One region of the Methylobacterium sp. 22177 genome, then DNA from elsewhere that is predicted to be linked to it. Evidence: predicted binding sites of a transcription regulator. Region 1 holds the regulator's gene; each other region holds the start of a gene.
What was found. Region 1 encodes PhoB, which activates phosphate uptake and scavenging genes when phosphate is short. Its sites were predicted from a motif close to TGTCATNNANCTGTCAT; they were not measured.
Positions count from the first base shown of each region.

Region 2: the regulator PhoB is predicted to act here: its motif matches at 1,393-1,409, upstream of ACTJK8_RS30490 (ceramide glucosyltransferase).
Region 3: the regulator PhoB is predicted to act here: its motif matches at 3,670-3,686, upstream of ACTJK8_RS29485 (Orn/Lys/Arg decarboxylase N-terminal domain-containing protein).

Region 1 covers NZ_JBQEPK010000002.1:63,727-71,031, forward strand. Annotated here, with positions in the region: gene pstC (phosphate ABC transporter permease subunit PstC) at 1-846, shown strand, start outside; gene pstA (phosphate ABC transporter permease PstA) at 859-1,749, shown strand; gene pstB (phosphate ABC transporter ATP-binding protein PstB) at 1,772-2,587, shown strand; gene phoU (phosphate signaling complex protein PhoU) at 2,696-3,415, shown strand; gene phoB (phosphate regulon transcriptional regulator PhoB) at 3,537-4,232, shown strand; gene ACTJK8_RS02665 (protein-disulfide reductase DsbD family protein) at 4,312-6,486, opposite strand; gene ACTJK8_RS02670 (aminopeptidase P family protein) at 6,618-7,305, opposite strand, start outside.
Region 2 covers NZ_JBQEPK010000071.1:29-7,333, forward strand. Annotated here, with positions in the region: partial or broken gene ACTJK8_RS30485 (inorganic phosphate transporter) at 1-1,342, opposite strand, end outside; gene ACTJK8_RS30490 (ceramide glucosyltransferase) at 1,585-2,733, shown strand; gene ACTJK8_RS30495 (DUF1045 domain-containing protein) at 2,759-3,445, shown strand; gene ACTJK8_RS30500 (chloramphenicol acetyltransferase) at 3,438-4,058, shown strand; gene phnC (phosphonate ABC transporter ATP-binding protein) at 4,174-5,022, shown strand; gene phnD (phosphonate ABC transporter substrate-binding protein) at 5,157-6,083, shown strand; gene phnE (phosphonate ABC transporter, permease protein PhnE) at 6,100-6,981, shown strand; gene phnE (phosphonate ABC transporter, permease protein PhnE) at 6,978-7,305, shown strand, end outside.
Region 3 covers NZ_JBQEPK010000061.1:10,563-17,867, forward strand. Annotated here, with positions in the region: gene ACTJK8_RS29470 (cytochrome b) at 1-57, shown strand, start outside; gene ACTJK8_RS29475 (YceI family protein) at 54-626, shown strand; gene ACTJK8_RS29480 (GNAT family N-acetyltransferase) at 698-1,276, opposite strand; gene ACTJK8_RS29485 (Orn/Lys/Arg decarboxylase N-terminal domain-containing protein) at 1,276-3,621, opposite strand; gene ACTJK8_RS29490 (hydroxyacid dehydrogenase) at 3,943-4,923, opposite strand; gene ACTJK8_RS29495 (TonB-dependent receptor) at 5,425-7,305, shown strand, end outside.

The sequences.
Region 1 (7,305 bases):
CTCGCCGGCATCCTCGGCTCGATCCTGTACGGCGGCTGGCCCGCCTTCCGCGAGTTCGGCTTCAGCTTCCTGACCTCCAGCGCCTGGAACGTCGGGACCGAGCAGTACGGCGCCCTGGTCGCGGTGATCGGGACCGTCGCCTCCGCCTTCCTGGCCCTGCTGATCGGCGTGCCGGTCTCGCTGGGCATCGCGGTCTACCTCACCCAGCTCTGCCCGGGCTGGGCCCGCAAGCCGGTCGCCATGACGATCGAGCTGCTCGCCGCCGTGCCGAGCATCATCTACGGCATGTGGGGCCTGTTCGTGTTCGCGCCGCTCTTCGCGCGCTACGTCCAGATCCCGGTCTCGAACCTCGTGGAGGGCATGCCGATCGTCGGCACGCTGTTCTACGCCCGGGTACCGTCGGGCGTCGGCGTGTTCACCGCCGGGATCATCCTGGCGATCATGATCGTGCCGTTCATCGCCTCGATCGCCCGGGACATGCTCGACCAGATCCCGACCGTGCTGCGCGAGAGCGCCTACGGCATCGGCTGCACCACCTGGGAGGTCGTGCGCCACGTGCTGGTGCCGCAGGCGGCGGTCTCGATCATCGGCGCGATCATGCTCGGCCTCGGCCGGGCGCTCGGCGAGACGATGGCGGTGACCTTCGTGGTCGGCAACGCCAACCGGCTCTCGGCCTCGATCTTCGACCCGAGCTCGACCATCGCGTCGCGCATCGCCAACGAGTTCAACGAGGCGGACGGCCTCCAGCTGAACGCGCTGATGGCCCTGGGCTGCATCCTGTTCGTGATCACCTTCGTGGTGCTCATCATCGCCCGGCTGCTGACGCGCCGCGTCAAGGCCGCCTGAGGAGCACGCGCGATGGTTTCCTCCAGCACGATCGCCCCGGCCGCCCAGCGCCGCCCCGGCCGCGTCCGCCAGGGACGCCGCGTCGCCGACCGGGCCCTGCGCGTCGCCTGCACCGCCGCGACGGTGGTGGGCGCCCTGGTCCTCGGCTCGATCCTGGTGATGCTGATCGTCCAGGGCGTGCGCGGCTTCACGCCCACCCTGTTCACCAACCCGACCCCGGGCCCGGGCTCCGAGGGCGGCGGCATCGCCAACGCGATCCTGGGCAGCCTCGTGCTGACCGGGATCGGCATCCTGATCGCCACACCGGTCGGCGTCATGGCCGGGACCTTCCTCGCCGAGTACGGGCGCGGCTCGAAGCTGGCGGCCCTGATCCGCTTCCTCAACGACGTCCTGCTCTCGGCGCCGTCGATCCTGATCGGCCTGTTCGTCTACACGCTGATGGTGCGGCCGATGGGCACCTACTCGGGCTGGGCCGGCGGCGTGGCCCTGGCGATCATCGCCGTGCCGGTGATCGTGCGCACCACCGAGGACATGCTGCGCCTCGTCCCCGGAACCCTGCGGGAGGCCGGCGCGGCGCTCGGCGCGCCGCCCTCGACGGTGATCATGAGCGTGACCTGGCGGGCGGCCTCGGCCGGCATCGTCACCGGCATCATCCTGGCGCTCGCCCGCATCGCCGGCGAGACCGCGCCGCTGCTGTTCACCGCGCTCAACAACAATTCCTGGTTCTCGGCCAACCTGATGGGCGGCGTCGCGAACCTGCCGGTGATGATCTACCAGTTCGCCCTCTCGCCCTACCCGAACTGGCAGGGCCTCGCCTGGGCGGGCGCGCTCCTGATCACCGCGACCATCCTGGCGCTGTCGATCATCGCGCGCCTCGTGATCAAGCCGCAGGCCTCGCGCTGAGCCCCCTTTCGAGGACACGACGATGAACGCCGCCTCCGCGATCCCGACGGTCGAGCTGAACCGCAACCGCGCCGAAGAGGGCGGCCCCGTGCGGATCGCCGTCAAGGACCTGAACTTCTACTACGGCAGCTTCCACGGGCTGAAGGACGTCAACCTCAACTTCCACGACCGGCAGGTGACGGCGCTGATCGGCCCCTCCGGCTGCGGCAAGTCCACCCTGCTGCGCTGCTTCAACCGGATCTACAGCCTCTACCCGGAGCAGCGCGCGGAGGGCGAGATCCTGCTCGACGGCGAGAACATCCTCAGCCCCTCCGTCGACCTGAACGAGCTGCGCTCGCGCATCGGCATGGTGTTCCAGAAGCCGACGCCGTTCCCGATGTCGATCTACGACAACGTGGCCTTCGGCCTGCGCCTCTACGAGAAGCTGCCGAAATCCGAGCTCGACGGCCGGATCGAGGAATCCCTGCGCAAGGCCGCCCTCTGGGACGAGGTGAAGGACAAGCTCCGGCAGCCGGGGACCGGCCTGTCGGGCGGCCAGCAGCAGCGCCTGTGCATCGCCCGGACGGTGGCGCAGCGTCCGGAGGTGATCCTGTTCGACGAGCCGACCTCGGCCCTCGACCCGATCTCCACCGGCCGCATCGAGGAGCTGATCGAGCAGCTGCGCGACGAGTTCACCATCGTGATCGTCACCCACAACATGCAGCAGGCGGCGCGCATCTCGCAGTTCACCGCCTTCATGTATCTGGGGCAGCTCGTCGAGTTCGGTCCGACCAACCGGATGTTCATGAATCCGACGGAGCGCCGCACGCAGGACTACATCACCGGCCGCTTCGGCTAGTCTGCCGGGCCGCTCCGGTCCCGGGACCGCCGCTCGCGTCTCCGGCGCGTCGGCGGATCCGCAAACCTCCCGGAGTGCCGTCCCCGGGACCCCATCGAAGGATCCGCCATGCCCGGCCATATCGTCACCTCCTACGACACCGACCTGGAGAACCTGCGTCGCTCGATCTCGGAGATGGGCGGCGTCGCCGAGAAGATGACCGCGGAGGCGACCGATGCCCTCGTGCGCCGGGACGACACGCTCGCCCAGGCGGTGATCCTCGCCGACAAGCGCCTCGACGCACTGCAGCGGGACATCGAGGAGCGCGCCGTGCTGCTGATCGCCCGGCGCCAGCCGCTGGCGATCGACCTGCGCGAGACCATCTCGGCGATCCGCGTCTCCGGCGATCTCGAGCGGATCGGCGACCTCGCCAAGAACGTCGCCAAGCGCGTGGTGGCGATCTCCGACCAGGCGCCGGCCCAGAAGATCGTGCTCGGCGTGCGCCACATGAGCGACCTCGCCGAGGGCCAGCTCAAGGACGTGCTCGACGCCTACGCGAGCCGCGACGTCCAGGCGGCCCACGACGTCTGGGAGCGCGACGGTGAGATCGACGCCCTGTACAATTCCCTGTTCCGCGAGCTCCTGACCTACATGATGGAGGACCCGCGCAACATCTCGTTCTGCACGCATCTGCTGTTCTGCGCCAAGAACGTCGAGCGCATCGGCGACCACACCACCAACATCGCCGAGACGATCCACTACCTCGCCACGGGGGAGACCCTGGCGGGCGACCGGCCGAAGAACGACGCGTCGAACTACGCGACGGTGGACGGACTCCAGGCGCCGTGAGCCCCCGACCCCGGCCTTCCTGCGGGCATGGCCGGGGCCAGTAACCGTGCAGGTTGAGGCCGGGCGGCGCCTCCTGCACCATCCGCGGGACCGCCGGTAGAACGAGTCGTCGAACGTGAGCATGCAAGTCCTGATCGTCGAGGACGAGGAGGCGCTGACCACGCTGCTGCGCTACAACCTGGAGGCCGAGGGCTTCCTGGTGGATTCGGCGGCGCGCGGCGACGACGCCGAGCTGCTCCTGGCGGAGCGGATCCCGGACCTCGTCCTGCTCGACTGGATGCTGCCCGGCCTCTCCGGGATCGAGCTGTGCCGCCGGATCCGGGCGCGCCGGGAGACCGAGCGCCTGCCGGTGATCATGCTCACCGCCCGGGGCGAGGAGGGCGACCGCGTCCGCGGTCTCGGCACGGGCGCCGACGACTACATCGTCAAGCCGTTCTCGGTGCCTGAACTGCTCGCCCGGATCCGCGCGCTGCTGCGCCGGGCCAAGCCCGCCCACGTCTCGGACCGGCTGGCGGCGGGCGATTTGGAGCTCGACCGCACCGGCCACCGCGTCCGTCGCGGCGGCGAGGAGCTGCATCTGGGCCCGACAGAGTTCCGGCTGCTGGAATTCCTGATGCTCGCGCCGGGCCGGGTCTTCTCCCGCGAGCAGCTCCTCGACGGGGTCTGGGGCCACGACGTCTACATCGACGAGCGCACGGTGGACGTGCATGTCGGGCGGCTGCGCAAGGCGCTGAACGGCCCGCGCCAAGCCGACCCGATCCGCACGGTCCGCGGCTCGGGCTACGCCTTCGACGAGACCTTCTCGCTCGAGGCCTGAGGAGGCCCCATGGACTGCCGGAGCGACAGATCGCTCCGGCGCGCCGTCTCTGCTCAGGCGCCCGAGACCGCGGACGGGTTCAGCGCGCCAGCGCCGCGCTCCGTCCCGCGGCGGCCGGCACCGCCTCCAGCGCCGCCAGGACCGTCCCCTCGGTCAGGATCTGCGGGAGCACCTGGGGCTCCCCCGTCCCGGTGTAGAGCAGGTAGAGCGGGACGCCGCTGCGCCCGTGCTTCTCCAGCAGGCGGGTGATCTCGGGGTTCTGGTTGGTCCAGTCGCCCTTCATGTAGGTCACGCCGCGCTCGGCCATCGCGGCCCGCACCGCCCGGGTGTTGAGCGAGGTCGCCTCGTTGACCGCGCAGGTGATGCACCAGGCGGCGGTCATGTCGACGAAGACGGGGCGGTGCGCGTCGAGAAGGGCGTCGAGGCGCGCCTGCGTGAACGGCTCGACCCCGTCGGCGGCAGCCTGCGCCGCCGGCGCGGCGCTGCTCCGGGGCAGGGTGACGGCGAGGGAGGCGACCGCGATCAGCGCCAGCACCGCGGCGGCCTGCGCGATCCGACCCGTCCGCGGCGCGGCGGCGCGGCCGTGCTCCCAGGCCCAGGCGGCGAAGCCCACGAGCACGAGGCCGATCAGCGCCGCCAGCTGCCCGCGCGGGTCGACCTGCTGCGCCAGCACCCAGATCAGCCACGCGACGGTGGCGTAGACCGGGAAGGCCAGCACCTGCTTGAGGGTCTCCATCCAGGCGCCCGGCCGCGGCAGTGCCCGCAGGGCCGGCGGCCAGAGGGTCAGGAGCAGGAAGGGCAGGGCGAGGCCGAGGCCGAGGCTGGCGAAGACGGCGAGCGCCACGCCGGCGCTCTGGGTCAGCGCGAAGCCCACCGCCGAGCCCATGAACGGCGCCGTGCAGGGCGTCGCCACCAGGGTGGCGAGCACGCCCGTGAAGAACGAGCCGCTCAGGCCGGCGCGCCGGGTGAGGCCGTCTCCGAGGCCGGCGAGCCGCCCGCCGACATGGACCGCGCCGGAGAGGCTCAGGCCCATCGCGAACAGCAGGTAGGCGAGCCCCGCGACCACGGCGGGCGATTGCAGCTGGAACCCCCAGCCGATCGCGGCCCCGCCGCTCTTCAGGCCGATCAGCGCAGCGGCGAGCGCCAGGAAGCTCGCCAGGACGCCGGCCGTGTAGGCGAGGCCGTGGAGCCGCAGCCGGGCCGGCCCCTCGCCCGCGTGCCGCACGAGGCTCAGGACCTTGATCGAGAGGACCGGGAAAACGCAGGGCATCAGGTTGAGGATCAGGCCGCCGAGGAAGGCGAAGGCCGCGGCGGTCGCGAGGGTCAGCGCGTCGAAGTCGGAGGTTGCCGGCCCGGTCGCGCCCGGGTTCGGCGCGGTCGGGGCCGGCGCCGCGGCGGCCGGGAGCACCGGCTCGTCGCCGTACGCGAAGGCGAGCCGGCGGGTCCCGGCGGCGTCGACCTCGTCGACCGTCAGGACGCCGGGCAGCGCGGTGGGCACCGGATCGGTCGGGCTGCTCCGCGCGAGGGTCAGGTGCAGGCCGGTCTCGTCGACGGTCATCACCTGGGCGGCGGCGTTGTCGATCGCGGTCTCGGCGTAGGGAAAGTACGCGGCGTTGCGGACCGCCTCGGGCTTGAGACCGGTCGCGGCGAAATCGAGGCGCAGGGTGTCGCCCTGGCTCGACAGGCGCAGGGGCCAGAGCGCCGGCACGGGCAGGGCGGCGCGCGCGCGCGCGAACAGCGCGGCGCTGGCCGGGTCCGGCTCGGCCTTGCCCACGGGCATCGTCAGGGCGAGGTCGGCCGAGCCGGGGACGCACTCGGTCTCGCAGACGAGGTAGGTCAGTTTCGCCTGGATCCGCACCGGGTCCGCCGGGTCGAGGCTCGGCGGCGGCGTCACCGGCACGAGGAGCGTGACCTCGCCCTCGTAGCCGTAGTTCATGAGGGTCGCGATCGGGATGCGCTCCGGCGCCGGCCACCGGATCGCGCCGGCGTTGAAGCCGGCCGGCAGGGTCCAGGTCACCTCCGGGGGCAGGCCGGAATCGCCCGGATTGCGCCAGTAGACGTGCCAGCCGGGCTTGATCTGCATCCGCACGGCCAGCGTGAAGGGCTGCGCGCCGGCGACCGCGGCGGGCTCGGCCACGAGGCTCGCGCGCACGAGGTCCGCGGGCGTGCGGAAGCCCTGCGGAAACCCCTGCGCCGCGGCGGCCGAGAGGCTCGCGGCGAGGGCCAGGATCAGGATGGCGAGGCGGCGGATCATGCTGTCCCTTCGCGCGCGGGGCGGTCGCGGTTTCACGCGCGGCGTCTCTCGCCCGGCGCGGGCGTTTCCGTGGCGCCGGGTCTTACCATGGACCGCGTCCGGGGTCGCGTCCGGGGTCCCGTGCGGCCGGCTCACCCCTCCAGCGGCGCCGTCGCCCGCTCCAGCCAGTCGCGCGCGGCGGTGTCGAGCCCGGGCGCCAGGGTCTCGCGCACCCGGGCATGGTAGGCGTCGATCCAGGCCCGCTCCCCGGGTTCGAGCAGGTCCGGCCGGATCAGCCGGCGGTCGTAGGGGGCGAGCGTCAGCGTCTCGAAGCCGAGCATCGGGCGCTCGCCGCCCGCGATCGCGCGGGATTCGACCAGGACGAGGTTCTCGATCCGGATGCCGTAGGCGCCGCGGGCGTAGTAGCCCGGCTCGTTTGACAGGATCATACCGGGCTCCAGCGCCACCGTGCCGGTCTTGGCGATCCGCTGCGGCCCCTCGTGCACCGACAGGAAGGCGCCGACGCCGTGACCGGTGCCGTGGTCGAAGTCGAGACCGGCCTGCCAGAGCGGCGCCCGCGCGAAGGCGTCGATCTGGGCGCCGGTCGTGCCGACCGGGAACACCGCCCGCGCGATGGCGACGTGCCCCTTCAGCACGCGCGTGAAGCGGTCGCGCATCTCGGGGCTCGGCGCGCCCACCGCGACCGTGCGGGTGATGTCGGTGGTCCCGTCCGGGTACTGCGCCCCGGAATCGATCAGGAACAGTTCGCCCGGCCGGACCGTCCGGTCGGTGGCGCGGCTCACCCGGTAGTGGACGATCGCGCCGTTCGGTCCGGATCCC
Region 2 (7,305 bases), on a different contig from region 1:
TGCGCTTCCATCCGACCATGGTGCCGAGACCCAGCGCCAGGGCGACGCAGACCTTCACCCAGCCCGGGATGTAGCGCGTGCCGTCGTTCAGCAGGCCCGCGTAGCGTTTCAGGTCCGCCTTGTCGGTCTCCGAGAAGTCGGCCCCGGCGCTCGGCAGCACGCGCACCGCGTCGGCGGCGAGATACATGTCGCTGCGCAGGTTCTGGGTCTGGGCGGCCGGCACCGTCCGGATCGCCCCGTAATTCTTGACGCTGGCGGCGATGTCGTCGGAGAGCGCCGCCAGGGCCGCGTAGACGGGCGGCGTGTTCAGCGCCTTGGTCTTGAGCGCCTCCGTCACCGTCCGGCGCGCGGCGGCGGCGTCCGGAACCGCCGCGCCGGGGGCGCGGGCGGAGAACACCGCGCTCGCCGCCGTCGAGGCCTGCACGAAGGCGGGCGTCGTGTCGTCCGCCATGGTGCGGTTGAGCGCGTAGGCGGTGGGGGCGGCGCCGATCAGGATCAGCATGATCAGGCCCATGCCCTTCTGCCCGTCATTGCCGCCGTGGAAGAACGAGACCAGCGTGCAGGTGAGGATCAGCAGGCCGCGGATCCACAGGGGCGGGGGCGCGTCGCCCTCGGGCGCCTCGTAGAGGTCCCTGCGGCGCACCGTGAATTTCAGGGCGAGCAGCAGCAGCGCCGCGAGCACGAAGCCGCAGACCGGCGAGAACAGCAGCGCCTTGAAGACGTTGAGCGCCTGGGTCCAGTCGACGCCCGCGGTACCGTCGCCGCCGTTCATCAGCTGGTTGGCGAGGCCGACGCCGAGCACCGAGCCGATCAGCGCGTGGGACGACGAGTTCGGCAGCCCGAAGGCCCAGGTCCCGAGGTTCCAGATGATGGCCGCCAGCAGGAGCGCGAAGATCATCGCGTAGCCCGCGTGCGAGCCGACGTTGAGGATCAGCTCGACGGGCAGCAGCGTCACGATCGCGTAGGCCACCGCGCCCGAGGACAGCATCACGCCCAGGAAGTTGAAGGCACCCGACCAGATCACCGCGACGAGCGGCGGCATCGAGTGGGTGTAGATCACCGTGGCGACCGCGTTGGCGGTGTCGTGGAAGCCGTTCACGAACTCGAAGGCGAGGGCGATCAGCAGGGCGAGGCCGAGCAGCGCGAAGGCGCCGTAGGCCAGGGGCGCCTCGCCGACCGCGTTCATGTCGGCGACGAGGCTCACCACCGCGTAGCCGAGGCCCGCCACCAGGACGAGGAGGAACGCGACCACCCCGCCGAGATGCGTCCCGTGGTCGAGGCGCGGACCGCCCGCCCGCCGGCCTCCCACCGCCCCCGACGGCATCACGGCGGAATCGGACATGAACCCTCGCGGAATTCTACGTGGTGGTGAGCCGGGATTAAGATGGAGCGGTGACGGTTGGGTGACGGGCGACGGCAGGCCCGTGACGGCCCGTGACGGCCCGTGACGGCCCGTGACGGCCCGCGACGCGACGCGCCGCGTCGGTGACCGGGACCGGGAGCGCCGGGCGGCGCTGTCACACGCCTGACGCGGTCGAGCCGCTAGCGGACCGGACCGCTCGCCCGATCGCACGAGGGATCCGCATGATTGACGCCACGGTGCCGGCCCTGTCCCTCGGCGCGCTCCTGGCCCTCGTCCAGGTCGGCAGCATCGCCGTCGCGGCCCGGCGCCTCGGCCGGAACCACGGCCCGTCGCAATTCCCCGACGGCGCGCCCGTCTCCCTGGTCCGGCCGCTGCGCGGGGTCGAGGCGTACAGCGAGGAGATGCTCGTCCGCAGCTTCCGCCTCGACTACCCGGCCTACGAGCTGATCTTCTGCGTGGCCGACCCGGCCGACCCGATCGTGCCGATGGTGGAGCGCCTGATCGAGGCCCACCCGCAGGTGCCGGCCCGCCTGATCCGCGGCGACGAGCGCGTCAGCGCGAACCCGAAGCTCAACAACTGCCTGCGCGGCTGGCGCGCCGCCGCCCACGACTGGGTGGTGCTCGCCGATTCCAACGTGGCCATGCCGCCGGACTACCTCCAGCGGCTCCAGGCGGCGTGGCGCGACGATACCGGCCTCGTCTGCTCCACCCCGGCCGGCGCCCGCCCGGGCAGCTTCATGGCGGAGGTGGAGTGCGCCTTCCTGAACACCCTCCAGGCGCGCTGGCAATACGCCGCCGAGGCCTTCGGCCTGGGCTTCGCGCAGGGCAAGAGCATGCTCTGGCACAAGCCCTTCCTGGAGGCGCAGGGCGGGCTCCAGGCGCTCGCCGCCGAGATCGCCGAGGACGCGGCCGCCACCAAGCTCGTGCGCGCCGCCGGCAAGCGCGTCCACCTCGTGGCGAGCCCGTTCGAGCAGCCGCTCGGCCCGCGCGGCTTCCGGGAGGTCTGGGCGCGGCAGCTGCGCTGGGCGCGCCTGCGCCGCGTGACCTTCCCGCTGTTCTTCGCCCCCGAGATCGGCAGCGGCGTCCTGCTGCCGGCGCTCCTCGTCGCCCTCTGGGCCGGCAGCCTCGCGGGCCTCGCCGGCGCTGCCGGCCTCGCCGCCCTGTGCTATGCCGCCGAGCACCGGCTCGCGGTCCGCGCGGGTTGGCACCGTTCGCCCCGCACGCTGGCGGCCTTCCTGGCGCGCGACGCCCTGATCCCGGCGATCTGGCTCGGCGCCTGGATGCGGAGCGCCATCGTGTGGCGGGGCAACGCCATGGACGTGCGCCCCCGGCGGGCCGCCGGCGCGCGCTCCTACGCGCCGACGGCCTGACCGCCCGGCGATCGGAGGCCCTGACGTGTCGCGCCGCTACGCCCTCTACTGGCTGCCCGCCCCGGGATCCCGCCTCGAAGCCTTCGGGCGCGCGGTCCTCGGCACCGACAACGTCTCCGGGCTGCCGGTCGCGCACCCGGAGGGGCTCGGTGATCTCGCGGCGGTCACGGCGGGCGCGCGGGTCTACGGGTTCCACGCCACCCTCAAGGCGCCGATGCGCCTCGCCCCGGGCGCCGCGGAGGCCGACCTCGTCGCCGCCGCCCGCGACCTCGCGGCCGCGCACCCGCCGGTGGCGGTGGGCCCGCTCCGGGTCGCCGCCCTCGGGCCGTTCCTCGCCCTGGTGCCGGAGGCCCCGCCGCCGGAGCTGGGGCTGCTGGCGGCCGAATGCGTCGCCGCCCTGGACCCGTTCCGGGCGCCGCTCACGGAGGCCGAGCGCGCCAAGCGCCGCCCGGAGCGCCTCGACGCGCGCGGCCGCGCGCTCCTCGCGCGCTGGGGCTACCCGTACGTGTTCGAGGCCTTCCGCTTCCACATGACCCTGACCGACGCCCTGCCGGAGGCGGATCGCGATTCCTGGCACCGGCGCCTGTCCGAAGCCTACGGCGCCGCGGGGCCGGAGCCCCTGCGGATCGACGCCGTCAGCCTCCTGATCCAGGACGGGTCGGAGCCGTTCCGGCTCCTGGCGCGCCTGCCCTTCGGAGAAGCCCGTGGTTGACCGCCCCCTCGGCCTCGAACCCGCGCTCGATCCGAGCGCCCGGGTCGTCGACAGCCGCCTCGGCCGCTACACCGAGGTCGGCGCCCGCACCCGGCTCACCGAGACAATCCTCGACGACTATTCCTACATCGGTGAGGACGGCGAGGTGATCTACACCGCGATCGGCAAGTTCTGCTCGATCGCCGCCAGCGTGCGGATCAATCCCGGCAATCACCCGATGGAGCGCGCCTCCCAGGCGCACTTCACCTACCGGGCGCGGGCCTACTGGCCGGACGAATCGGACGAGCCCGCCTTCTTCGACCGGCGCCGGGCGAGCCCGGTGGCGATCGGCCACGATGTCTGGATCGGCCACGGCGCGGTCGTCCTGCCGGGGCGCACGATCGGCACCGGCGCGGTGGTGGGAGCGGGCGCCATCGTCACCCGCGACGTCGAGCCCTACACGATCGTCGTCGGCAATCCCGCCCGGCCGGTCCGGCGCCGCTTCCCCGAGGCGATCGCCGCCCGCCTGATGCGCCTCGCCTGGTGGGACTGGGACCACGAGCGCCTGCGCCGGGCGCTGCCGGATTTCCGCGGCCTGCCGATTGAGGCGTTCCTGGAGCGCTGCGAAGATTAAGTCGGCTATCGAAATAACCGAGATGTTGCGCCGGCAAATATAATCGTTCCGAATACGTCATCCAATCGTCGTGAAACCGGCGTTTACGTGCGGCCACTCCGCGGCGGATGGTTGCATGCTGGTTATCGAGGATCTCACGCGCCAGTACGGCGACCGGCGCGCCGTCGACGGCGTGTCGCTCCGGATCGAGCCCGGCAGCTTCGTCGGGGTGATCGGCCGGTCGGGCGCCGGCAAGTCGACGCTCCTGCGCCTCATCAATCGGCTGGCGGACCCGAGTTCGGGGCGCATCCTCCACGAGGGCCGCGAGGTGACGACCCTGCGCGGCCGTCCCCTGCGGGAATGGCGCACCCGCTGCGCCATGATCTTCCAGCAGTTCAACCTCGTCGGCCGCCTCGACGTGATGACGAACGTGCTGATGGGGCGCCTCAGCCACGTGCCGACCTATCGCTCCCTGCTCCGGCAATGGTCCGCCGAGGACCGGGCCATGGCCCTCGCCGCCCTGGAGAGCTTCGACATGGGCGAGTTCGCCGGCCAGCGGGCCGACGGCCTGTCGGGCGGGCAGCAGCAGCGCGTCGCCATCGCCCGCGCCCTCGTGCAGGAGCCCGAGATCCTGCTCGCCGACGAGCCGGTCGCCTCCCTCGACCCGCGCAACACCCGCCTGGTGATGGACGCGCTGGCCGAGGTGAACCGGCGCTACGGCATCACCGTGCTGTGCAACCTGCACTCCCTCGACCTCGCCCGCGCCTACTGCGACCGCCTCGTCGGCCTCGCGGCCGGGCGGGTCGTGTTCGAGGGCGGCCCCTTCGACCTGACCGAGGACGTGGCGCGCCGCCTCTACGGCCTGGAGGCCGGCGAGGTGCTGGACGATTCCGCGCAGCGCGAGGCGGAGCAGCGGGCCGCGATGCCGGGCCGGCCCGGTCTCGTGCCGGCCCGGCCGGTCCGCGAGGCCGCTCTCGGCGCCTGATCCGGGCCCCGGGCCCCAGCGAACACCGCCAACGAGCACTGCCAACGAGCACTGCCAACGAGCACCGCTCTGGAAACGCCCGACCGGCCCTTGGCCGGCCGAACCTCGCCGACGCCGCCACGAAGGACGACCCGATGATCACCCGACGCACCCTCGCCGCCGCCGCGGCCCTCGCCCTCCTCGGCCTGCCGGCCGCCGCCCAGGACTGGAAGGCCCAGTATCCGGAGCTGACGCTCGGCGTGATCCCGGCGGAGAACGCCTCGGGCACCGCCGACCGGTGGGCGCCGCTCACCGCCTACCTGACCAAGACGCTCGGCGTGCCGGTGAAGCTGCGGGTGGCGAGCGACTACGCCGCCGTGATCGAGGGCCAGCGGGCCGGCAACATCCAGATCGCGTGGTACGGGCCGGCCTCCTTCGCGCGGGCCGTGATGACCGGCGTGAAGATCGAGCCGATCGTCAACCAGAAGCACGAGACCGGCGCCTCGGGCTACTATTCGGTGGTCTACGTGCTGGCCTCCAGCCCCTACAAGACCGTCGAGGATCTGAAGGGCAAGAACCTCGCCCTGGTCGATCCGAACTCGACCTCGGGCAACCAGGCGCCGCGCTTCTTCCTGAAGCGGGCCGGCTACGACGTGGAGAAGTTCTTCGGCAAGACCTTCTACGCCGGCAGCCACGAGAACGCCGTGCTGGCGCTCACCCAGGGCACCGCCGACGCCGCCGCCAACCTGTGGAATTCCGAGACCGACACGATGGTCACCCGCATGGCCGCCAAGGGCATGCTCAAGAAGCCCGACGGCACCCCGATGCAGCAGTCGGACTTCCGCGTCGTGTTCAAGTCCGACTTCCTGCCGGAGGGGCCATTCGCCGTGCTGGCGAGCCTGCCGGACGACCTGAAGGCCAAGATCCGCGACGCCTTCGTGGCCCTGCCGAAGGCCGACAAGGCCGCGTTCGACCGGCTCTCCGACGGCAAGGACCAGGATCTCACGCCGGTGACCCTCAAGGATTACCAGCCGATCATCGACATGCTGCGCTTCAACGACGAGCAGCGCCGGAAGTCCTGATCCGGAGCCGCCCGCCTTGCGCGGTCTGACACCCCTGTCGCCGGAGCGGGCAGCCGCCCTCTCCGGCCTCTACGCGGCGGCGACCGGGGAAGCCCGCCGCCGCACGCTGGCGGGCTTCGCCCTGGTGGCGGCGCTCGCCGTGGTCGCCGGGCTGATCGCCGAGGTGCGGCCGCTGGTCCTCGCCGAGAACATCGGCAAGTTCACCGCCTACATCCAGCAGATCCTGCCGCCGATCGGCCTCGATCACCCGCTGGAGGACGTCCGCGCCTGGTACTGGGGCCTGCCCAAATGGCTGGGCCTGCTGGGCGAGACCCTGCTCATGGCCTATCTCGGGACGCTGCTCGGGGGGCTCGGGGGCTTCGCCCTCAGCTTCGTGGCCGCCGCCAACCTCGTGCGGTCGCGCGCGCTGCGCGTCGGCGCCAAGCGCCTCCTGGAACTGTGCCGCACCGTCCCCGAGGTGGTGTTCGCGCTGATCTTCGTGATCGCCTTCGGCCTCGGCCCGATGGTGGGCGTGCTCGCCATCGCGATCCACACCACGGGGGCGCTGGGCAAGCTGTTCTCCGAGGTGGTCGAGAACATCGACATGCGCCCCGTCGAGGGCCTGTCGGCCTCGGGCGCGACCTGGGTCCAGACGGTGCGCTTCGCGGTGCTGCCGCAGGTCCTGTCGAACTTCGCCTCCTACGCGTTGCTGCGCTTCGAGATCAACGTGCGCGGGGCCGGGGTGATGGGCTTCGTCGGCGCCGGCGGCATCGGCCAGGAATTCCTCGTGGCGATCCGCAACTTCTACTACGCTGACGTGAGCGCGATCCTCGTGCTGATCATCCTGACCGTCTTCTGCATCGACCTCGTCACCGAGCGGGTCCGCCACCGCCTGATCGGCGCGGAGCAGGCCCGATGAGCGCGCGTCCCGAGGCCCTGCGGGCGGCGGCCCGGGCCGACCTCGCCCGCCTGCGCGCGCGCTACCCCGCGCAGTTCCGCACCGACTGGCCGGGGCGGGCGCGGCTCGCCGCCCTGCTCGTCGTCCTGGTGGGGCTCGCGGCGCTCGGCGCCTGGCGCCTCGACTTCTCGGTGGCGCGGATCCTCCACGGTCTCGGGCGGCTCGGCACCTTCGCGGTGCTGATGCTGCCGCCGTCGCCGGAGGGCCAGTTCTGGACCTTCCTGCACGCGCTGGGCGAGACCCTCGGCATCGCCTTCCTGGGCACGCTGACGGCGGCGATCCTCG
Region 3 (7,305 bases), on a different contig from region 1:
CGCATGCTGCCGGGGCGCAGCACGTCGATCACCCCGACCGTGGAGCCGACCCGATGAACGCGCGTCACCTCTGCCTGCTGGCAGCTCTCCAGGCCGCCCCCCTGCCGGCGGCGGCCGCCGAGTGGGCGGTCGATCCGGGCAAGAGCGCCATCCGGTTCTCCGGCGTGCAGGTCGGCGTGCCGTTCACCGGGCGGTTCGAGCGGTTCAAGGCCGACATCGATCTCGACCCCGCCAAGCCCGAGGCGGGGCACGCGCTCGTGCTGGTCGACCTCGCCAGCGCCCGGACCGGCGACGTCCAGCGCGACGAGGCCCTGCCGCAGAAGGACTGGTTCGACGTCAAGGCGGGGAGCGAGGCGCGCTTCGAGGCGACCCGCTTCGTCGACAAGGGGCAGGGCGACTACGCGGCGATCGGGACGCTGACGATCCGCGGCACGAGCCGGCCCGTGACGCTGCCGTTCCACCTGACCCTGGCGGGCGACACCGCGCGCGCCGCGGGGCGCGTCGGCCTCGTCCGCACCGAGTTCGGGGTCGGGCAGGGGGCCTGGGCCTCGGGCCAGTGGGTGGCGCTCGACGTCGGAGTCGAGGTCGACATCGTCGCGACGGCGCGGCCGGCAGTCGGACACTGACGCGGGCCGCGCGCGGCGACAGGCGGACGGTCCGAATCCCGCGGGCGCCCGGACTCGTCCCGGCGCGCCCTTTACCCCGGCCGGTCCTCCGAGCCGGTCCCCAGCGCCCGCTGGACCATGACGCTGTCCGACCAGTGGCCGTACTTGAAGCCCACCGCCCGCAGGTAGCCGACCCGCTCGAACCCGCAGGCCTCGTGGAGCCGCAGGGAGGCCGCGTTCTCGGCGTCGATGTAGCCGATCATCTGGCGGTAGCCGCCCGCCGCGCAGGCCTCGATCAGGGCCGGCAGCAGGCGCCGGCCGATCCCGGCATGGAGGTGGTCGGGATGCACGTAGATCGAGTGCTTGAGCGTGTAGCGGTAGGCGGGCCGCTTCCGGAACGGCACCGCGTAGGCGTAGCCCGCCACGGCGCCGTCGCGATCCGCTACGAGGTGGGGCAGGCGCTTCTTGCGCATGGTCTTGCGCCGGCGCTTCAGGTCGTCGGGGAGCAGCCGGTCCTCCTCGGCGACGCCGACGTCGCTGACGCCCCGGCTGATGTGGTGCTCGTAGATCGCCACCATCGCCTCGACATCGGCGTCCGAGGAGGCGCGGATGACGATGTCGGGGCAGGACCGGGCCGGGACCGGGCCGGGCGTCTCGACCTCGATCTCCATCAGACCCCCTCCCGCGCCACGTAGGTGTGGAAGCGGATCCGCCCGTCCGGGTCGACCTCGCGGTAGACGCCCTGGATCTCGGCCTCGAAGCCCGGGAACAGGTTGGCGGAGGCCTCGAACATCTTGAAATAGTCGAGCATGGGCTTGGCCCTTTCGTCCAGGCGCTCGCCCGGCAGCACCGTGCCGATGCCCGGCGGGTAGACCAGCATCAGCGTGGTGGCGATCCGCCCCTCGGCCTCGGCGATCGGCACGTAGTCGACCTTGTTGCGGGTCAGCAGCTGGGCGGCCTTCTTGGGCGGCATCACCATCTCGGGCAGGTGCTCGGGGGCGAATTGGCGCCGCTGCAGCGCGGAGGTGCCGGCCTCCCGGTGGAAGGCGTGGAACTCGCCGCAGAGGTCGCGCAGGCGCACGCCGCGGTAGCGGTTCGGCCGGCGGTTGACGAATTCCGGCATGGCCTCCTCCAGCGCGACGTTGTCGTCGTGGAGCCGCTTGAAGGCGACGAGGCCCGAGATCAGCGTGCCGGCCTTGGAGGATTCGACCCCCGGGGTCAGCAGGAAGAGCAGCGAGTTCAGGTCGTTCTTCTCGGCGACGATCCGGTTCTCACGCAGGTATTGCGCCACGATCGGCGCCGGCACGCCGTGCTGGGCGTAGGCCCCCGTGTGCCGGTCGAAGCCGGGGGTCAGCACGGTGAGCTTGTTCGGGTCGGTGATGGCGTAGCCCGGCGCCACGTGGCTGAAGCCGTGCCAGCGCGCGCCCGGCTTCAGCTCCCAGTGGCGCGGCGTCGCGGCGAGCTCGTCGGTCGGCACGCTCTCCCACGGCACCTCGGCGCCCTCGGCGTTCACCGTCACGTCCGGCACGAACGGGTCGAAGAACCAGCGCCGGGCGGGGTCGCGCTCGTTCTCCTCGAACTCGCGCCGGATCGCCCGGACCTTCTTGCGCCACTCGATCCCGAGGCGGATCGTGTCGTCCCACAGGATCATGCCGGAGCGCCCCTTCATCATCTGGGCGCCGACGTCGAGGGAGGCGAACAGGGGATAGAAGGGTGACGTGGAGGCGTGGACCAGGAAGCTCTCGTTGAGGCGCTTGTGCTCGACCCGCCGGGTCTGGCCGCGGATATGGCCGTCGCGGGTGTGGATCTGCGAGGCCTGGCTGAAGCTCGCGAGCTGCTTGTGGGTCGACTGCGTGGCGACGATGCCGGGCGAGGTCTCGTCGAGGCCCGTCAGCCCCATGGCGAAGCGCCTTGCGTAGAGCGGGTGGAACTTCATGAAGCCCGCCCAGGCCTCGTCGAACAGGATGTAGTCGCAGAGGTGGCCGATCTTCTCCAGGATCTCCTGGGCGTCGTAGATCGTGCCGTCGTAGGTGCACTGCTCGATCACCGCGACGCGGAACGGCCGCTCCCGGCGCCACGCCTCCGGATCGGTCACCAGCGGGTTCCGGCGGATCTTCTCCCGGATCCGGCCTTCGTCGAGAGCTTCGTGGAAGATCGGCCCGATCAGGCCGTACGCGTTCCGATCCGTTTCCAGGAAGATCGGGATGCCGCCGCCCAGGAACAGGGCGCCGTGGTGGGCCGCCTTGTGGTTGTTGCGGTCGAACAGGACGAGGTCGTCCTCCGCCACCAGGGAGGACAGGACGATCTTGTTGGACGCCGAGGTGCCGTTGAGGACGAAGTAGGTCTTCTCCGCCCCGAAGATCTTGGCGGCCTCCTTCTGGGCCTTCAGCGCCGGGCCCTCGTGGGTCAGCAGGTCGCCGAGGTCGAGGACCGAGTTGTCGAGGTCGTCGCGGAAGATCGCCTCGCCCAGGTGCTCCACGAAGATCCGGCCGATGGGGGACCGGTTGTAGAAGATGCCGCCGTTGTGCCCCGGGCAGGTCCAGAGCTGGTTGCCCTTCTCGGCGTAGTCGACGAGCGCGCCGAAGAACGGCGTCTTGAGGGTCTCGGCGTACTGCGTGACCCGGCTGACGAGGCCGCGGGCGATGAATTCCGGCGTCTCCTCGGCGAGGAAGATGTAGCCGTCGATGAAGTCGAGGAGCTCGACCGGGATGTCCTCCAGCCGCTTGCGGCGGACCATGATGACGATCGGCATCTCCAGGCCGCGCCGGCGCATCATGTCGATGAGGGCGGCCGCCTTGCCGTCGAGGCCGCGCTTGCCCCAGTCGACCACGAGGCAGCCGACCGCCGCGTCGGTCTGGACCGCGATGGCCGCGTCCTCGACGCGCCGGGCGCGCACCACCTCGAAGCCGCGCTGCTCCACGGCCGCGACGATCTGGTTGACGCGCGCGCCCTCGAGATCGTCCGGGTCGAAGGCCGGGGCGCACATCAGGACCGTGAAGCGGCGGTGGAAGTCCATGGAGCCCTCTCTGGCCTCGGATGCAGCGGGTGGCTTTCCGGCCCGTCTGCGACGATTGCATGACACGGTGCGCGGCGGGCGGTCGCGGTCCGGACGAAAGGGCGTGATCCGCCGGGGGCGGGGATGTCGGGAGCGCGGCCTTCTCGCCCGCTCCCTCATCCTCAGGTGCTGGAGCGAGGCGGAAGCCTCGAAGGAGGCCTCCAGAGGCCAGCGCGATCCCTGGAGCCTCCCCTCCGAGGCCCGCCGAGGCGGGCACCTCAGGATGAGGCTGTTGGTCGGAGGCCCGTCGCGCGGCCCGCGGCGGTCCCCGGTCTCAGGGTGTCACGGCGCGCGGCGCCGCTCCCAGACATCCGGGTTGACCAGCCCGCCCGGCCGCCGGCCGGCGAGGACGTCGACCACGCGGGTCGCGGCGGTCTCGGCGGTGCGGATCAGGGCCGCGCCGGTGGAGCCGCCGACATGGGGCGTCAGGATCGCCCGGGGCTGGCGGGCCAGCGGGTGGTCGACCGGCAGCGGCTCCTGGGCGAAGACGTCGAGCCCGGCGCCCGCGATCGTGCCGCCCTCCAGCGCCTCCACCAGGGCCGCCTCGTCGATCAGGCCGCCGCGGCTGGTGTTGATCAGGAAGGCGTCCCGCTTCATCCGGGCGAGCTGGTCCCGACCGATCAGGCCGCGGGTGCCCGGGGTCAGCGGCACGTGCAGGGAGACGATGTCCGCCTCCGCCAGGAGCGCGTCGACCGAGGCGGCCCGCAGGGCGCCGGCATTGGCGAAATCGGCGTCCGGGCGGCTCGGGCCGTAGGCCAGCACCCGCAGCCCCAGGGCGGCGGCGAGCCGGGCGGTCGCCTGCCCGATCGCCCCGAAGCCGACGAGACCCAGCGTCAGCCCGGCGAGCTCGATCAGCCGGGCGGTGAACTTGAAGCTGTCGTCGCCGGTCCGGACCGAGCGGTCGGCCTCCGGCAGGGCCTTGGCCAGGGCGAAGATCAGCGCCAGCGTCTGCTCGGCCACCGAGACGGCGTTGGCGCCGGGCGTGTTGACCACCACGATCCCGGCCGCGGTCGCCTCGGCGGTGGCGACGTGGTCGGTGCCGGTGCCGTGCACGCCGATCACCCGCAGGGCCGGCGCCGCCGCGATGGCGCGTGCCGGGAAGCCGGTGTTGCGGGTGATGACGGCGACGCAGTCGGCGACCTCGCGGGCCAGCGTCTCGGAATCGGTCCCGCTCGCCGGGCGCGGCTCCAGCCCGGCCGCGCGCAACCGGTCGAGGCCCGCCGCGTGGATCGGCTGGACGATGAGGCACGGACCGGTGATCACGGGAAAACCTCTGCACAAGAGGAGGGGTGACGGGCAAGTTTCGCGCCGGGCCCGTCTAGGCGGGGTGGGCAACCCTGGCAACCGGGCGCCCCGGTCCCCGCCGCGGCGACCCGCTCGGACGCGCGATCCACACCCGATCGCGGCCGGGTCGCGCCCCGCCCGGCCCGACGATCCCGGCCGCGCGCCTCGGCCGAGATCCGGCCTCGCCTTCCGCGAAATCGCCGGCTCGACCGTGCGACGATGGCCGAGGCACTGATAAAGATGTCGTTCGGCGTATGAGGTCAGTATAGAACGTGTTCAATATCGGTCCTCCAGATCCGTCCCGCGCGCGGCGGCTGTAATTGTAATTACTCCAAATGTATTTTTGACATCTGTAGAGATATTTGCTGCCTTGCTCCGTGATTCGGAGCCTCCGTCGCGACAATGCGGTCCCACGACTTCTCAATACCTGTTTCCGCGCGGACCCGGCGCCGACGGCGCGCGGCCCGGCCGGTTCTCCCGATGGCCGTCCTGCTGGGCTTCGTCGGTTCCGGGCCGCACGCCGCCCGCGCGGAGGAGGCGGGGGCCGGCCGGGATGTCCAGCTCGGCGAACTCTCGGTCGAGGGTGCGGCCGCGCCGCGCGGCCCGATGCCGGCCTATGCCGGCGGTCAGGTGGCGCGGGGCGGGCGCCTCGGCCTGCTGGGCGATACCGAGACGCAGAAGGCACCCTTCAGCATCGCCAGCTACACCGACACGCTCATCCGGGACCGGCAGGCGCGGACTTTGTCCGAGACCCTGGTCCTCGACCCGTCGGTGCGCGCCACCCAGACCACGGGGGCGCCGTTCGACTCCTTCTCCATCCGGGGCTTCCCGGCCAACGAGAACACCAGCGGCGAGGTCGCCTTCGACGGGCTCTACGGCATCGCCCCGAGCTTCCGCATCTTCACCGACTACGTGGAGCGCATCGAGGTCCTGAAGGGGCCGTCCGCCGCCCTGACGGGGGTGTCGCCGAACGGCGCGGTCGGCGGCGTGGTCAACATCGTCCCCAAGCGCGCCGGAGCGGACCTGACGCGCGTCACCCTGGATTACGGCTCGTCCGCCTGGGGCGGCAGCCAGGTCGACGTCGCCCGCCGCTGGGGTCCGGGCCGGGAATGGGGCGCCCGCGTCGTCGGCAGCCTGCACGGCGGCGCCACGCCCTTCGACCGCCAGACCGAGACGACCGGCGTCGGGGCCCTGGCCCTCGACTACCAGGGCGACCGGTTCCGCGCGTGGCTCTACCTGCTGGCGCAGACCGACCGCTTCGACGCGCCGCTGCGCCCGTTCCTCCTGCGGGCCGGCGTGCCCGTGCCGCGGGCGCCCGACGGCCGCCTGAACCTGACCCAGCCCTGGGAGTACTCGGACGTCGACGATCGCGGCGGCCTGCTGCGCACCGAGTACGACCTGACCGACCAGGTCACGCTGTTCGCGGATGTCGGCGGCGGGCAGACCGGGGTCGAGCGCTACTTCCAGTCGGCGCCGACGATCCTCAACGGCCGCGGCGACACGACCAGCACGCCGCAATTCTACGCGCTGGGCGTCGACAGGCTGACCTACGACGGCGGCGTCCGGGCCCGGTTCGAGACCGGCTTCATCCGTCACGCCCTGACGGTGCAGGGCTCCGTGTACGACGAGGCCACGGCACGGCGGTTCTCGCCCGGCCGGGGCGCCTACCTGTCGAACCTCTACGCGCCGGCCCTCGTCCCGTACATCGCGCCGATCTACGGCGTCGGCCGGCCCCGCCTGTCCGACAGCACCCTGTCGGGGATCGCGGTGGCCGACACGCTGTCGGCCCTCGACGAGCGCGTCCTGCTGACCCTGGGCGTGCGCCGCCAGCGCGTTGAGGCGCACAATTACGTGTCGAATGTCGGCACGCTCGCCTCGTCCTACGACAGGAGCGCCACGACCCCGATGGTCGGCCTCGTGGTGCGGCCCTGGGACTCGGTCTCGCTCTACGGCAACTACATCGAGGGCCTGAGCCGCGGCGACGTGGCCCCGGCGGTGGCGACCAATTCCGGCACGATCCTGGCGCCCTACGTGGCCCGGCAGGTCGAGGCGGGCGTCAAGCTCGATCTCGGCCGGTTCGGCGCCACGCTCGGCGCGTTCCGGATCACGAAGCCCGCGGGCGAACTCGGGCCGCAGGGGCGCTTCGCGGCGACGGCCGAGCAGCGCGTCGGCGGGCTCGAGCTGAGCCTGTTCGGCGAGATCACCCCGCAGGTGCGGGTGGTCGGGGGCGTCACCCTGCTGGACGGACGCCTCGTCCGGACAGCGCTCGCCGCCAATCGCGGGCACCGGCCGATCGGCGTGCCGGAGGTCCAGGCGAGCCTGGGTGCCGAGTGGGACCTGCCCGGGTTACCCGGCCTGACG